2 regions of the Comamonas sp. lk genome follow, and region 1 is predicted to be linked to the other one. Evidence: predicted binding sites of a transcription regulator. Region 1 holds the regulator's gene; the other holds the start of a gene.

What was found. The regulator NrdR, encoded in region 1, represses ribonucleotide reductase genes. The targets are predictions, from matches to a motif close to CACNANATNTNGTG.
Region 2: EAO39_RS20190 (ribonucleoside-diphosphate reductase subunit alpha) is a predicted target of NrdR. The motif match lies at 2,660-2,673, and genes of this name have one in related genera.

Annotation. Positions count from the first base shown of each region.
Region 1 covers NZ_UOOB01000001.1:3,575,193-3,582,742, reverse strand. Annotated here, with positions in the region: gene EAO39_RS16330 (CBS domain-containing protein) at 154-606, shown strand; gene EAO39_RS16325 (CoA transferase) at 740-2,188, shown strand; gene aroC (chorismate synthase) at 2,320-3,417, shown strand; gene nrdR (transcriptional regulator NrdR) at 3,735-4,211, opposite strand; gene glyA (serine hydroxymethyltransferase) at 4,233-5,480, opposite strand; ZMP/ZTP riboswitch at 5,515-5,671, opposite strand; gene EAO39_RS16305 (lytic transglycosylase domain-containing protein) at 5,829-6,743, opposite strand; gene EAO39_RS22715 (hypothetical protein) at 7,037-7,300, opposite strand.
Region 2 covers NZ_UOOB01000002.1:295,089-302,638, reverse strand. Annotated here, with positions in the region: gene EAO39_RS20190 (ribonucleoside-diphosphate reductase subunit alpha) at 1-2,534, opposite strand, end outside; gene ampD (1,6-anhydro-N-acetylmuramyl-L-alanine amidase AmpD) at 3,133-3,738, opposite strand; gene EAO39_RS20180 (sigma-54 dependent transcriptional regulator) at 3,719-5,284, opposite strand; gene EAO39_RS20175 (PAS domain-containing sensor histidine kinase) at 5,290-7,032, opposite strand; gene EAO39_RS20170 (PP0621 family protein) at 7,071-7,307, opposite strand; gene ccsA (cytochrome c biogenesis protein CcsA) at 7,304-7,550, opposite strand, start outside.

The sequences.
Region 1 (7,550 bases):
GGGGAATTTACGGGGGTGCAGTCGCTTCAGTTGCCTGATGCTGCAGGCATTGTGGGCTATATTTGTGTACGCACTAAAGTGCCTTGCGAACTGTCCGGCCGCCGTGGTGACACGTGGGGGACAAGGTGCTCAATTCAGATTTGGAGAACGGCAATGAAAGTAAGTGACATCCTGCGCGTCAAAGGCAATACCTTGTACACGGTGTCGCCCGATGAGAGCCTGGCCGAGGCGGTGCAGGTGATGTCGGACAAGGACATCGGCTCCCTGGTCGTAATGGATCATGGCGATGTGGTGGGCATGCTGACCTTCCGCGAAGTGATTCAGGGCTTTGTCAAAGGCGGCGGCATCGGCAGCATGACGGTGCGCTCCGCCATGGACGACGCTCCCATGACTTGCACCATGGAAACCGATATGGACGAGGTGCGCCGCATGATGCTGGACCGCCACGCCCGCTATATGCCGGTGATGGACAAGCGCATGCTCATGGGCGTGATCAGCCTCTATGACGTGGCCAAGGCCGTGGTGGACAGCCAGAACTTCGAGAACCGCATGCTCAAGGCCTATATCCGCGACTGGCCCGAAGGCGAGCGTCAGGGCGCCGAGTAAGCGCAGCTGTAGAACACACCTACCCAGCGTCTGCTACGCCATCCAACCTCAAACCCGCAAGCCAGGCTGTGCGGGTTTTTTGTTTTCTCAATGTAATTGCCGTGAAGCGCTTAGCTGTCAAGCACTGTCTGCTATGAAAAATATTGAAAACGCTTGTGATTTTGATACCGCTGTCAGTGCGAATGCCATCTCGGCCTTGCACGGACTGTGGGCGCAGTGCGGGCTTGATCCCCAGGCTTTGCAGCGCGCGCAGCTGACGGGCCAGGCCCAGGGCTTTGCCGCCAGCTTTGCGGCGGCCGATCTGGTGCAGGCCAGCGTGGGCGCTGCGGCCTTGATGGCGACCGAGATCGGCGGCTGGCGCGACGGCAGCCAGCCTGCGCAAACCGTGGCTATCAGCGCCCAGCACGCGGCGTTTGAAAGCAGCGGCTATTTTTTGCTTGATGGCCTGCAACCCGACCTCTGGTCGCCCATCTCCGGTCTCTATGCCTGCGGCGCGGCGGTGGGGGCACCAGGCTGGGTGCGTATTCATGCCAATTTCGAGCATCACCGCGATGGCGCGCTGGCGCTGCTGGGCCTGGCGCCTGGGCCGGACACGCCCAGGGCCGCCGTGGAGCAGGCGCTGCAGCAGTGGAGTGCAGAGCGTTTTGAAGCGGCGGCGGCGCAGCAAGGCCTGCCGATTGCCGCATCGCGCAGCCACGAGGCATGGCAGGCTCTGGGTCATGCGGCCGTCATCGCCGCCCAGCCCCTGGTGGCGATTGAGCGCGTGGGCGACGCACCGCCCATGGCTTGGCCAGCGCTGGGTGCCGAGCAGCGGCCTCTGGCAGGTCTCAAGGTGCTGGATTTGACGCGCATTCTGGCCGGCCCCGTGGCCGGGCGCACGCTGGCAGCCTATGGCGCACAGGTGATGCTGATCAACAGCCCGAATCTGCCCAATATCGATGCCATTGCCGACACCAGCCGCGGCAAGCGCTCGGCCCATGTGGATCTGGAGACTGCGCAAGGCCGGGAGGTGTTGACGGCTTTGCTAGGCCAGGCCCAGGTCTTCATGCAGGCCTACCGCCCCGGTGCGCTGGCGGCCAAGGGCTTTGGTGCGGAGCAGCTGGCGCAGCTGCGCCCCGGCATCGTGGTGGGTGAGTTGTGCGCCTACGGCTGGCAAGGCCCGTGGGCCGGGCGGCGTGGTTTTGATTCGCTGGTGCAGACGGCCACCGGCATCAACGCCGATGAAGCGGCGACCCGTGGTCTGGCCAAGCCGCAAGTCCTGCCCATGCAGGCGCTGGACTATGGGGCGGGCTTTCTGCTGGCTTTTGGCGTACAGGCGGCCTTGCTGCGCCAGGCCCGGGAGGGCGGCAGCTGGCGGGTGCGCGTCACTCTGGCAGGTGTGGCGCACTGGTTGCGCAGCCTGGGGCGTGTGGAGCAGCCGCAATGGAAAGAGGAAAAGCCCGATATCACGCCGTATCTGGAAACGCTGGACAGCGGCTTCGGCCAACTGCAGGCCGTGCGCCATTGCGCGCAGTTTTTGCGCACGCCTGCGGCCTGGGACAGGCCATCGGTGCCGCCGGGCACGGATGAGGCGCGCTGGTAAGCGGCGCGGCAAGCGCGGGTGATAGGGGGACGGGTTTTTGCCTTGGAGCGAGGGCAGGACAAGCCAGCAATGCCGAAGCAAGAAGGCGGCTGCGGCACCCGGGCCGCCACATCAACGATAATCCGCAGTCTATGAGCGGCAATACCTTTGGCACAATTTTCACGGTTACGAATTTTGGTGAATCTCACGGTCCGGCCATTGGCTGTGTGATTGACGGCTGCCCTCCGGGCATGGCGCTGAGCGAGGCAGATATCCAGTGGGATCTGGATCGCCGCCGTCCCGGAACCAGCAAGTTCGTGACCCAGCGCAACGAACCCGATGCGGTCGAGATTCTCTCGGGCGTGTACGAGGGCAAGACCACGGGCACGCCGATTGCGCTGCTGATCCGCAACACGGATCAGCGCAGCAAGGATTACTCCAATATCGCGCAAAGCTTCAGGCCCGGCCATGCCGACTATGCCTATTTTCAGAAGTACGGCATCCGCGATCCACGCGGTGGCGGTCGCTCCTCGGCACGGCTGACGGCGCCCACGGTGGCAGCCGGTGCCGTGGCCAAGAAGTGGCTGAAGGAAAAATTCGGCACCGAGTTCAAAGCCTGCATGACGCAGATCGGCGAGCTGCCCATAGGCTTTGAAAGCTGGGAGCATGTGCCCCACAACCCTTTCTTCGCGCCCGTGGCCGATGTGAGCCAGTACGAGGAATACATGGAGCAGCTGCGCAAGTCCGGCGACTCCTGCGGTGCGGCTCTGCGCGTGAACGCCAGCAACATGCCCGTGGGCCTGGGCCAGCCCCTGTATGACCGACTGGATGCCGATATTGCCTACGCCATGATGGGACTGAACGCCGTCAAGGCCGTGGAAATCGGTGCGGGCTTCGACAGCGTGGCCCAGCGCGGCACCACCCATGGCGATTCGCTGAGCCCCGAGGGCTTTCGCAGCAATAACGCGGGCGGCATTGTGGGCGGCATCAGCACCGGCCAGGATCTGGAAGTACGCATCGGCATCAAACCCACCAGCTCCATCATCACGCCGCGCGAGTCGATTGACGTGCACGGCCAAAGCGCCGAGGTCATCACCAAGGGCCGCCACGACCCTTGCGTGGGCATTCGCGCCGCGCCGATTGCCGAGGCGCTGCTGGCCCTGGTGGTGATGGATCACGCGCTGCGTCACCGCGCCCAGTGCGGTGATGTGGATTCGGGCCTGAAGCCGATTCCTGCTGCAGCGCCCTGAGCTGTAAATCGCCGCATGGCGCGCTGCAAGCCGGTCCTGCGCTATGCTTGAAAATTCGATAGTTTGGATCCACGCCAGCCCCGGCATCTATCGCCAGGGCTGGCGTTGTGCTTTGTGGGGCACGGAGCGGGGTCTTAGCTCGCATTCATTGAATTTGCTATTGAATCAAAAGCTAATGGAGCTTGATTGCATTGCACTTCAGGTGTGTTTCAAACTGAATTGCATGACTGACAAGCGCATCCCGCTTCTGTTTTTGCTGCGATTGCAAAAACAACAAAGCCACCCGAGGGTGGCTTTGGCGGAGTATGGCAGAGCGCTTATTTCTTGGGCGGCTTGGGATTCTTGGGACTGCGCACCTCATCCATGATGCTGGTGAAATCGTCCACATCTTTGAAGCTGCGGTACACGCTGGCAAAGCGGATATAGCCCACCTTGTCCATGCCCTTGAGTTCTTCCATCACCAGCTCGCCCAGGCGGCTGGAGACCACTTCACGCGTGCCCAGATTCAGTAGCTTGTCTTCGATGCGCTCAATGGCGGCATCGATGAGTTCGGTGCTCACCGGGCGTTTGCGCAAGGCAATCTGAAAAGAACCCTGCAATTTGCCGCGCTCGTACTCAATGCGCCGGCCGTCCTTTTTTACCACCGTGGGAAAGCTGACCTCGGGTCGCTCGTAGGTGGTAAAGCGCTTGTCACAGCCGCCGCAGCGGCGGCGACGGCGTATGAAGGCCCCGTCTTCGGACTCGCGTGTCTCAACGACTTGCGTGTCCGGGTGATTGCAGAAGGGACACTTCATGACAGAACGGCAGGGCCTTGATTACTTGCTGTAAACGGGCAAGCGGGCGGTCAGTGCAGCCACCTTCTCACGTACGGCAGCCAGAGTGGCTTCGTCGCTGGGGTTGTCCAGCACATCGGCCACCAGATTGGCGGTGATGCGGGTTTCTTCCTCGCCGAAACCACGGGTGGTCATGGCGGGAGTGCCGACGCGGATGCCGCTGGTCACGAATGGCTTCTCGGGGTCGTTGGGGATGGCGTTCTTGTTCACAGTGATGTGAGCCAGACCCAGAGCGGCTTCAGCAGCCTTGCCGGTAATGCCCTTGGCGCGCAGGTCCACCAGCATCACATGGCTTTCGGTACGGCCGGAAACGATGCGCAGACCGCGTTCGGTCAGCGTATCGGCCATGACCTTGGCGTTCTTGACCACTTGTTCCTGGTAGGCCTTGAACTCGGGAGTCAGGGCTTCCTTGAACGCCACGGCCTTGCCGGCGATCACGTGCATCAGCGGGCCGCCTTGCAGGCCGGGGAAGATGGCGCTGTTCAGCGCCTTCTCGTGCTCGGCCTTCATCAGGATCACGCCGCCACGGGGGCCGCGCAGGCTCTTGTGGGTGGTGGTGGTGACCACGTCGGCGTGGGGCACGGGGTTGGGGTAGACGCCAGCAGCAATCAGACCTGCGTAGTGAGCCATGTCCACCCACAGGATGGCGCCGACTTCCTTGGCGATTTTGGCGAAGCGCTCGAAATCGATGTGCAGAGCGTAGGCAGAGGCACCGGCCACGATGATGCGGGGCTTGTGCTCGCGCGCCAGCTCTTCCATCTTGTCGTAGTCGATGGCTTCGTTGGCGTCCAGACCGTAGGAAACGGCCTTGAACCACTTGCCGGACATGTTCAGCGCCATGCCGTGGGTCAGGTGACCGCCTTCGGCCAGGCTCATGCCCAGAATGGTGTCGCCGGGCTTGGCAAACGCCATCAGCACGGCCTGGTTGGCTTGCGAGCCGGAATTGGGTTGCACGTTGGCGGCTTCAGCGCCAAAGATTTGCTTGATGCGGTCGATGGCCAGTTGCTCGACCACGTCCACATGCTCGCAGCCACCGTAGTAACGCTTGCCTGGATAGCCTTCGGCGTACTTGTTGGTCAGCTGGGAGCCCTGGGCTTCCATCACGGCGGGCGAGCAGTAGTTCTCGCTGGCGATCAGCTCGATGTGCTCTTGCTGGCGATGGTTTTCAGCCTGGATGGCGGCAAACAGTTCGGGGTCGACTTTCTCGACGGTATCGGTGCGTTGAAACATGGCAGTCCTGTGAACTTGAAATTCCCTTGAGGCCAAGGGCTGCCCAGGCGAACGGCTGAAACGCTTGCGGGTTGCAATCGCTGCGACCTTGGGCGGTACGCTCCCCGGTGGTTCACAGACCTTGCAGTCTGCTGGTTTCCACGTCAGCGGCAGAGAAATTTCTGCGCCTATCGCCAGTTGCGTACACCCGCTAGTGTAGCTGAGCCGGGCCGGGCTTTCCCCAAGCTCCCGCTGCAAGTCCATGGGCTTTGTTGCGTTTTGTGCATTTGCACAAAAGCCGCCTGCACTGGAGTAGCACCAATGAAAAGAGCTGGCCATGGCCAGCTCCCAGGTGCAGAGGCAGACGCCTTACATTTGCCCTACGTTGGCTTGGGCCAGCTTGACGACGTTCTTGTCGAGCGCTGCTGAAGGCTGGCTCAGGCTATCGATGGCCGAAGAGGTGATGGTGTCCTTGGCATGTGTCGAAGGATTGGCCTTGGCCTTTTGCGCGGGTGCATCGGCCTTGGCTGTCAGCAGAGAATCACCGCGCAGGCCGACGGCCGCGCGCATGCGCTGGTGTTCGGCCAGCACCTTGGCTGCATAGCCGCCGTCGCTGGGCAGATTGGCGGCGCCCACGTAGTAACGCAATCCGCCTTCGATGGAGCCGGCACGGGCGATGCAGTCCTTGAGGACCTTGACGCCGACCTTGAGGTTGGTCACGGGATCAAAAGCGGCATGCTGGCCGCCAAAGCTCTCGTACTTGTCGGTGTGCACCGAAGTCATGACCTGCATCAGGCCCTGGGCACCGACCGAGCTTTGGGCGAAGGGGTTGAAGCTAGATTCAATGGCCATAATGGCCAGGATCAGCATGGGGTCCAGCTTGTTGGCCTTGCCCTGGGCGTAGGCTTCGCTGACCAGAGCCGCTAGCGGCTCGGGAGCCACGCGGTACTTCTTGCTCAGCCAGTAGGCTACGGCAGCCTGCTCTTTGGGCAGGCTCTTGGGATTGGCGGCCGTGGCCCGGTCGCTGGCTGCGACCATGGTGGTGCCCACATCTTCGACGGCAACTTCAGCTTCGGCCATCACGGGCTGGCGGGCATCCAACCATTGGCGCAGCTGGCTTTCACCAGCGAGCCGCAGATCGGGGCGGGAGATCAAAATCAAGGCCGAGATGGCCACGGCCAAGCCCAGGAGGGCGAAACCGTTGTGGGTGAGAGCAAGAAAACCATGGGCCACTTTGTGACCCAACGTTCGCGCGGAGGCGACCAATTTTTCTGACGCTGGCATAGCTTGTCCTTTCTGGAGGGCTGCCCCGGAGCATCGCTATGCAACCTGGAGGGTTGGCGAATTACCGTTGGCAACGACCTCAATGAGGTTTTGCTGCGGGCCGACTAAAAGCGCCTGGACCGGAGTGTCCGGAAGGCGTATGTCGGTCTGCTCAGTCGTGAGGCAGCGGAAACAAAAAACGCTCTTTTCGAGCGCTGGCGGATTCTAGGAGTCCTCTTAATAATCAGTCAACACTAACAAAAATAGTTTTAATATTTTAAAGTAATATTAAAACTGTATGGAAGCACAGTAATTTACAAGAGGGTCTTCGGGAAATCACCACTGCAAGCGGTGCATGCGCTCACATCGTTATTTGCATCAAAAAAGAGAAATAAAATGAAAAAACGCTGGTAACCCTTTGCCTGCACGGATATAGTGAATCTGCCTGCAAACTGCAGGTGTTCGCCAAAGAAAGGGAAAGGCAAACCTAGCCAAGGCACTTTCAGAGAGCTCTGGTCACGTTGCTTGTAATCTTCGCTGAGGCACTCACGGGAGCAATCTCTTGCTTCCAGCAGCAAGGACTTTATCCTCCTTGTCTGCGAAAAGCGGCACAGTCTGGTACTTGCCGTAGGGCCCGGAAGTTGGTTTCGCCACTTCCGGGCTTTCTTGTTTTTACAGCATCCCATCCCACCAAATTCCCGCTTCGACATGGCCGCTGAAGCCATTGATTGCCGACTGCGGAGTGGGTAAGAATGGTGTGAAAAATCTGGCTCGGCGTACCGACTTTCCATAGAACTTCCATGGAAAAAATGCAGCTCTCTATATATA
Region 2 (7,550 bases), on a different contig from region 1:
GTGGCGTACAGGCTCTTGATCTCTTCGGGCACGCGGTCGATGGCGCGCAGAGAGCCGTCAAAGTGCTTGAGGTCCATGACCATGACGTCATCCCACAGGCCCAGGCGCTTCAGGTCACGCACCAGATACTGGTTGATGACGGTGAATTCGCCGGACAGGTTGGACTTCACGGACAGGTTGCCGAACGAAGGCTCGATCGACGCATCCACGCCCACGATGTTGGAGATGGTGGCCGTAGGCGCAATCGCCACGCAGTTGCTGTTGCGCATGCCGTCCTTGGCGATCTTGGCGCGCAGAGCGTCCCAGTCCAGCTGAGCCGAACGGTCCACTTCCACATAGCCGCCGCGGGCTTTTTCCAGCAGGTTCAGAGTGTCCAGAGGCAGGATGCCCTGATCCCACAGCGAGCCCTTGAAGGTAGAGTAAGTGCCGCGCTCCTTGGACAGCTCGGTCGAAGCCCAGTAAGCGTAGTAGCAGATCGCTTCCATGGCCTGGTCGGCAAACTCGACAGCGCCGTCGCTGGCATAGGCCGTGCGCATTTCGTACAGCGAGTCCTGGAAGCCCATCAGGCCCAGGCCCACGGGGCGGTGGCGCAGATTGGAGTCCTTGGCCTTTTGCACGGCGTAGTAGTTGATGTCGATCACGTTGTCGAGCATGCGCATGGCCGTGGTCACGGTCTTGCGCAGCTTGTCATGGTCGAGCTTGCCGTCCTTGATGTGCTGAACCAGATTCACGGAGCCCAGGTTGCAGACCGCAGTTTCGGTGTCGCTGGTGTTCAGTGTGATCTCGGTGCACAGATTGGACGAGTGCACCACGCCCACGTGCTGCTGGGGCGAGCGGATGTTGCAAGGGTCCTTGAAGGTGATCCAGGGGTGGCCGGTCTCGAACAGCATCGAGAGCATCTTGCGCCACATGTCGGTGGCAGGAACCGTCTTGTGCAGCTTGAGCTCGCCCTTGGCGGCCTTGGCTTCGTAGGCGGTGTAAGCCTTTTCGAACTCGGCGCCGAACAGGTCGTGCAGATCGGGAACGTCGGAAGGCGAGAACAGGGTCCACTGGCCTTTTTCCAACACGCGCTTCATGAACAGGTCTGGAATCCAGTTGGCCGTGTTCATGTCGTGGGTACGGCGGCGGTCATCGCCGGTGTTCTTGCGCAGTTCCAGGAATTCTTCGATGTCCAGGTGCCACGATTCCAGGTAGGTGCAGACGGCGCCCTTGCGCTTGCCGCCCTGGTTCACGGCCACGGCCGTGTCGTTGACAACCTTCAGGAAGGGGACCACGCCTTGCGATTCGCCGTTGGTGCCCTTGATGCGGGCACCCAGAGAACGCACGCGCGTCCAGTCATTGCCCAGGCCGCCGGCAAACTTGGACAGCAGAGCGTTTTCCTTGATGGCGTCGTAAATGCCGCCCAGGTCGTCGGGCACGGTGGTCAGATAGCAGCTCGACAGCTGCGAGCGCAGCGTGCCGCTGTTGAACAGCGTGGGCGTGGACGACATGAAGTCGAAGGAGCTCAGCAGTTCATAGAACTCGATGGCGCGGGCGTTGCGATCCTGTTCATTGAGCGCCAGGCCCATGGCTACGCGCATGAAGAAGGACTGAGGCAGCTCGATGCGTGTCTTGCGGACGTGCAGGAAGTAGCGGTCATACAGCGTCTGCAGACCCAGGTAGTCGAACTGCTGGTCGCGCTCGGCCTTCAGGGCAGCGCCCAGGCGGGGCAGGTCGTACTGGAGCAGCTCGGGGTTGAGCAGCTCGTTGTCCACGCCGTTTTGCACAAAGCCGGGGAAGTACTCGGCATAGGCCGCTGGCATTTCCTCGGGTTGCACGTCGCGGCCCATGACTTCGCGCACGATGGTGTGCAGCAGCAGGCGGGCGGTGACGTAGGTGTAGTCGGGGTCTTTCTCGATCAGCGTGCGGGCTGCGAGGATGGAGGCCTTGTACACCTCGGCCAGGGGCACGCCGTCATAGAGGTTGCGCAGCGTCTCGGCGACGATGGGGGCAGCCTGGATGTCAGCATTGAGGTTGCGGCAGGCCGACTCGATCAGCGCCAGCATGCGCTGCTGGTCCAGGGGCACGCGCTGGCCGTTGTCCATCACATGCAGCGAGGGTGCGGGAGCGGCAGCGGCAATGGCAGCAGCTTCGGCAGCCTTCTTTTGCTCGGCACGTTCCTGGTTGCGGCGATCGCGGTACAGCACATAGGCGCGGGCCACATCGTGGTGACCACCGCGCATCAAGCCCAGCTCGACCTGATCCTGAATGTCTTCGATATGGAAGGTGCCGCCTTCGGGGCGCGAACGCAGCAGGGCACGCACCACGGCTTCGGTCAATTCATTGACGGTGTCGCGCACGCTGGCGGATGCAGCTCCCTGGGCACCGCGCACGGCCAGGAAGGCCTTGGTCAGGGCGATGGCGATCTTCTGGGGGGCAAAAGGCACTACGTCGCCATTGCGGCGAATGATTTGGTAGTTGTCAGCAGTCGCAAAGGATGCGTTTGCGGCGCCAGTTTGCGCGGCAGAAGACAGGGGATTCAGCACTTCTTGCATAAGTTTCCTCTGGATCGAAATGTGGATAAGGCAGGCAGCGGCCTGCACAGGTGGCAGGCCCTCAAGGATACGGATCAGCGCTTCGGTTTACACATGGTTTGCACAGGGTGTGCACAAGTTGTAAACACTAGATATGGGGTCTGAGGCGCTTTCAAACACTACCGGTAGTGTATCGCTGTTGAATTGAACAGGGTGGCTGAATGCCTGAAATCACCGTGATTCACGGCGCTCAGATGCTGGTGGCGGGCACCCGATTACGGCTGCAAACCCCCGTATTTCCGTGCTTTGCGGCGCTTGGCGGCCTGGCTGGAAAATTTGTAAAAAATTCATGTGTTTGCATCAGGCGACAGGCTAGGCCAAGACGCTATTGACAGTACGGAGAATGCCGGTGAATCCGACCGTAAAGCGAAGAGCCTGCTAGGGGCGTGCAGCTGTTCGCCCGCATGGTAGGCATGCCGGAAGGCATAAAAGATAGCGGTAAGCGCAGCCATGAAAGAGGTTCAGGCTGTTTTCGACTTAAACCCAAAGAAGCAAAAGCGCTGCTTGCTCCTGATTTAAGAGTGCTGTTGGCTTTACGATTGTGCGTTCAGGCCGCGTCTCAGACCAGGGAGGGGAATTCCCAGACACTGGTCGCGTGGCCTGCATGCAAGCTTTGCCGCAATCTCTGCCAGTCAAAGCCGCTGCCCGGATCCTGTTTGCGGCCCGGGGCTATGTGCTCGTGGCCGGCGATATGGCGCACGGGGTAGTGCGCGCCTATGGCCTGGCACAGGCGATCCAGGGCCTGGTACTGTGCAGCTTCAAACGTCAGGCCTTCCAGGCCCTCCAGCTCTATGCCGATGGAGTCGTCGTTGCAGCGCTCGCGCCCGCGCCATTGAGAAACGCCTGCGTGCCAGGCACGGTCGTCGCAGCTGACGAACTGCCAGATCTCGCCAAGCCGGGTAATAAAGAAGTGCGAGGACACTTCCAGGCCGCGAATGCCCTGGTAGTAAGGGTGGGCGTCCCAGTCGAGCTGGTTGGTGAAGAGCTGCTGCACGGCGCCTGTGCCGTACTGGCCGGGAGGCAGGCTGATCGAGTGCAGCACCACCAGATCAATATCGGCCCCCGGCGGGCGCAAGCCGTAGTTGGGTGAAGGCAGGTGGCGAGCGCTGTCTAGCCAGCCTTTTTTCCAGCAGCCGGGCGAGGACTTATGGATTGCTGCGGTCATGGTCCGGGCTTTCGGAGTCGCCGCGTGTGCCATCGCCGGGCAAGCTGATGCCCAGACGCTCGATGCGGTAGCGGATTTGTCTCAGGCTGATGCCCAGTTTGGCGGCCGTGGCCGTGCGGTTGAAGCCGTGGTCCTGCAAGGCGCGCTCCAAAATAGCGCGCTCCTGGTTGTCCAGCCACGACTGCAGATCGTCAGGCAGGTCGTCGGATGCGGGTTCAGGCGAGGTAAGGGGCGCGGCGGTGGTCACGCCCGGTGGTGGCGGTGGCGGGGTGAAGCCGTTGGCGGCTGGCTGTGTACCGTTTTTCTCAAGGGCGATTGCCATTTCGGCTGCTGCAGCGGCCAAGGCTTGCTCGGGAATGCGCAGCGGCCCTTCGTCGCCCAGGGCGATGGCTCGGTGCAGCACGTTCTCCAGTTCGCGCACATTGCCCGGCAAGGGAAGCTGGGCGATCTGGGCCAGGCTGGTGGCATCCAGCTCGGGCTCGGGCATCTGGGATTCGCGGGCCAGCCTTGTCAGCAGGGTGCGGCACAGGGCCGGCAGGTCTTCGCGGCGCTCGCGCAGCGGCGGTAACGCAATCTCGATCACATTGAGCCGGTAGTACAAATCCTGGCGAAAGCGCCCGCTTTGCACATCGGCAGCCAGATCACGGTGGGTGGCGCTGACGATGCGCACGTCCACTGCTTCCTCCTGGGTGCTGCCCAGAGGGCGAACCTTGCGCTCCTGTATGGCGCGCAGTAGCTTGGCTTGCATGGCCAGCGGCAGATCGCCGATTTCATCGAGAAACAGGGTGCCGCCCTGGCCGGCCTGAAAGTAGCCGGGCCTGTCCTGGGTGGCGCCGGTATAAGAGCCTTTGCGGGCGCCAAAGAATTCGGCCTCCAGTAGGTTTTCCGGAATGGCGCCGCAGTTCACGGCAATCAAGGGCCCCTGGCTGCGCTGGCTGCAGGCATGCAAGGCCTGGGCCGCCAGTTCCTTGCCGGTACCCGATTCCCCGTGAATCAGTACGGGGGCCATGCCCTTGGCCACCTTGGCAATGCGCTGCTTGACGGACTGCATCAGTGCCGAGGAACCTACCAGTGCCAGCAGTGCATCGCCGCCAGCGGCCGTGCCGGTGCTGGCGGTGCTTGTGGCGGCAGGGGCCGCACCCGGCGGCGGTACGGCGCCAATGCCTTGCACGGCCGAGGCCACGACCTGGCGAAACTGGCGCAGATCCACCGGTTTGGTCAGGTAGTCAAATGCACCGGCGCGCAGCGCTTCCACCGCGTTTTCGGCCGAGCCGTAGGCGGTGATGACGATGCAGCGTTCGCGACGCTGCTGTTCACGCAGCTCCAGCAGCAGCTCCATGCCGCTGCCGTCAGGCAGGCGCATGTCGGAGATCAGCACATCAAAGCGGCGCGACTGCAGTTGCTCGCGCGCTTCCTGCACGCAGGCGGCGGTTTCCACACGGTAACCTTCCCTCAGCAAGGTCAGCTCGTACAGAGTGCGCAAATCAGGTTCGTCATCGACCACAAGAATCGATGCGCTGGCAGAGGTGGTGGAAATAGAGGTCACAGGGCTTAGACCACAATCAAATCGAACAGGGATTGCGCACTGGCAGGCCCTGCGCTGCTGCTGAACACCACGGTGAAGGCATTGCCTTCCTGCATGCCTTGCGGTGTGGGCCGGGGTAGTCGCTGATAGCTGATGGTGGCACCGTAGCGCTGGCACAGCTCACGGCAGATATAAAGGCCCAGTCCGCTGGAGCGGCTCTGGGAAGAGAAGAACGGTTCGAACAAATGCCGCAGCACGCTGCTCTCCAGCGGTGCGCCATCGCTCCAGACCTGCAGCCAGCTTTGCTCCGCCGTGGCGGGGATGAAGGCGCTGACACCATGCCCGCTGACAATTTGCAGACTGTGTGCCTGCTGCGCATGGCTGCGGTGGCGTTGGGCATTGTCCAGCAAATTGACCAGCACACGGCGCAGATGCTCCTCGTCAAAGTTCACGACCTGCTTGGGGGCGGCCAGATGGAGCTCCAGCAGATGTTGCTGTGAGGCCTGGCTTTGCCATTCGCGGCAAGTCTGCGCTGCATGGCGATCCAGCGCCAGCGGCGGGGTTTGGGCCAGAGCGTCCTCCTGCTGCACGCGGGCAATATTCAGGATTTCCTCTGCAATGCGGTTGAGCCGCTCGGCATTCTGATTGACGATGTTGCACAGCTGCTGCGCTCCTGGCTGGCCCGCTAGGTCTTCTGCCAGCAGGGCATTGGCCTGGACAATGGCGGCCAGGGGGTTGCGAATCTCGTGGGCGACCGCGGCCGACATGCGGCCCATGGAGGCCAGCTTTTCGGTACGCAGCTGGGCCTCCATCTCCCGCAAATCATGCAGAAACACCACGCACAGCGAGTCAGCGGATTCAGCATCGCCGGCCATCACTTCGGTAATGCGTGTGCGCAGGTGCAGGCCGGTGCGTCCCTGCTGGGGTGTAGCCTGCAGATGCACCGTGGCCGTGAGAGGGCTGTTCTGGGCAAAACTCAGCTGCACGGCATCCATCAGCGGTTCCCAGGCGGTTTGGGTCTGTAGCGAAAAGCTGGGCGGATGGGTGGGCAGCAGGCTCAGCAGCCGCAACGCAGCCGGATTGGCCTGCTGCACGCGCAGGCTTTGATCGACGACCAGCACGCCGTCAGACAGGTTGCTGATGACCAGGGCGTTGACCTGCTCTTGTGTCTGTGTGCGCAGGCGGCTGTGCAGGGCGGCTGCCCGCTCGCGACGCACGCGGCGCGAAAGATCCTGCGTGAGATAGGCCATGCCGAAATAGCCGGCGCAGGTGAAGGCCGTCTGGTAGTAGGCCTGGGTGGCATCGCTGCCCTGGCTGGCATGCAGCCATGAAACCATGGCCAGCAAGAGCAGCGTGACGCTGGCGGCCGTGCCCATGGCCAGCAGCATGCTGCCCAGGGCCGATGCAATCAGAATCGGGATGGCGAGCAGCGCCATGTAGTTGAGGTTGCTCGATTGCAGAATCTGCAGCAAGAAAACCGCTGCAATATCCACGCCTATGACGGGCAGCCACTGCAGGCCGGCCGTAGGCGCGGGCAGATTGCGCGCCGCTGCCCAGCGCATTACCACGGTCAGCGTGAGATAGCCCAGGCACACCAGCCAGACCAAGGGGCTGGCCGTGGCTTGCAGCTGAGTGCTCAGCGCCTGAAGCAGGACCAGAGCCGTGGCCAGCAGCACGCGGCCGCTCAGAAAGGCTTGCCAGATACGTATGAAGGGCGCATTGAGGCTGGCATCGGCCTGCCGTGTGATGGAGACATCCAGTGGAATCATGGTTTGGGCCCATGGTGACTGGGATGAAGGCTGCTCCATCAGCGACGGGCCGCCTGCGCCTGGTGTTCGGCGCTGCAGTAAAAGCGGCTTTTTTCGGTCAGCGCCTCGGCGCGCGGCAGGTGCACTCCGCAGTGAGCGCACTCCACCATGTCCTGCGGCGCAGCCAGCTTGCGCCCGGCGGCGGGCTGGGGGCGTTCCATCTGCACCTTGCGACGCTTGCTGCGCCAGATGCCGACCGCCACGACGATGACCAGGAGAACCAGCAGGAATTTCATGCGCCACGCCCCAGCAGTACTTCAATCACAAAGCGCGAGCCCACATAGGCCAGCAGCAACAAGAGCGCGCCGGCATACAGCACACGCACCGCGCTTTGGCCGCGCCAGCCAAAGCGCTTGCGCCCGAACAGCAGCACGGCAAACGTGATCCAGGACAGCAGCGAAAACACGGATTTGTGATTCCACACCCAGGCCTTGCCGTACAACTGTTCGCCAAACAGCCAGCCTGCTGCCAGCGTGGCC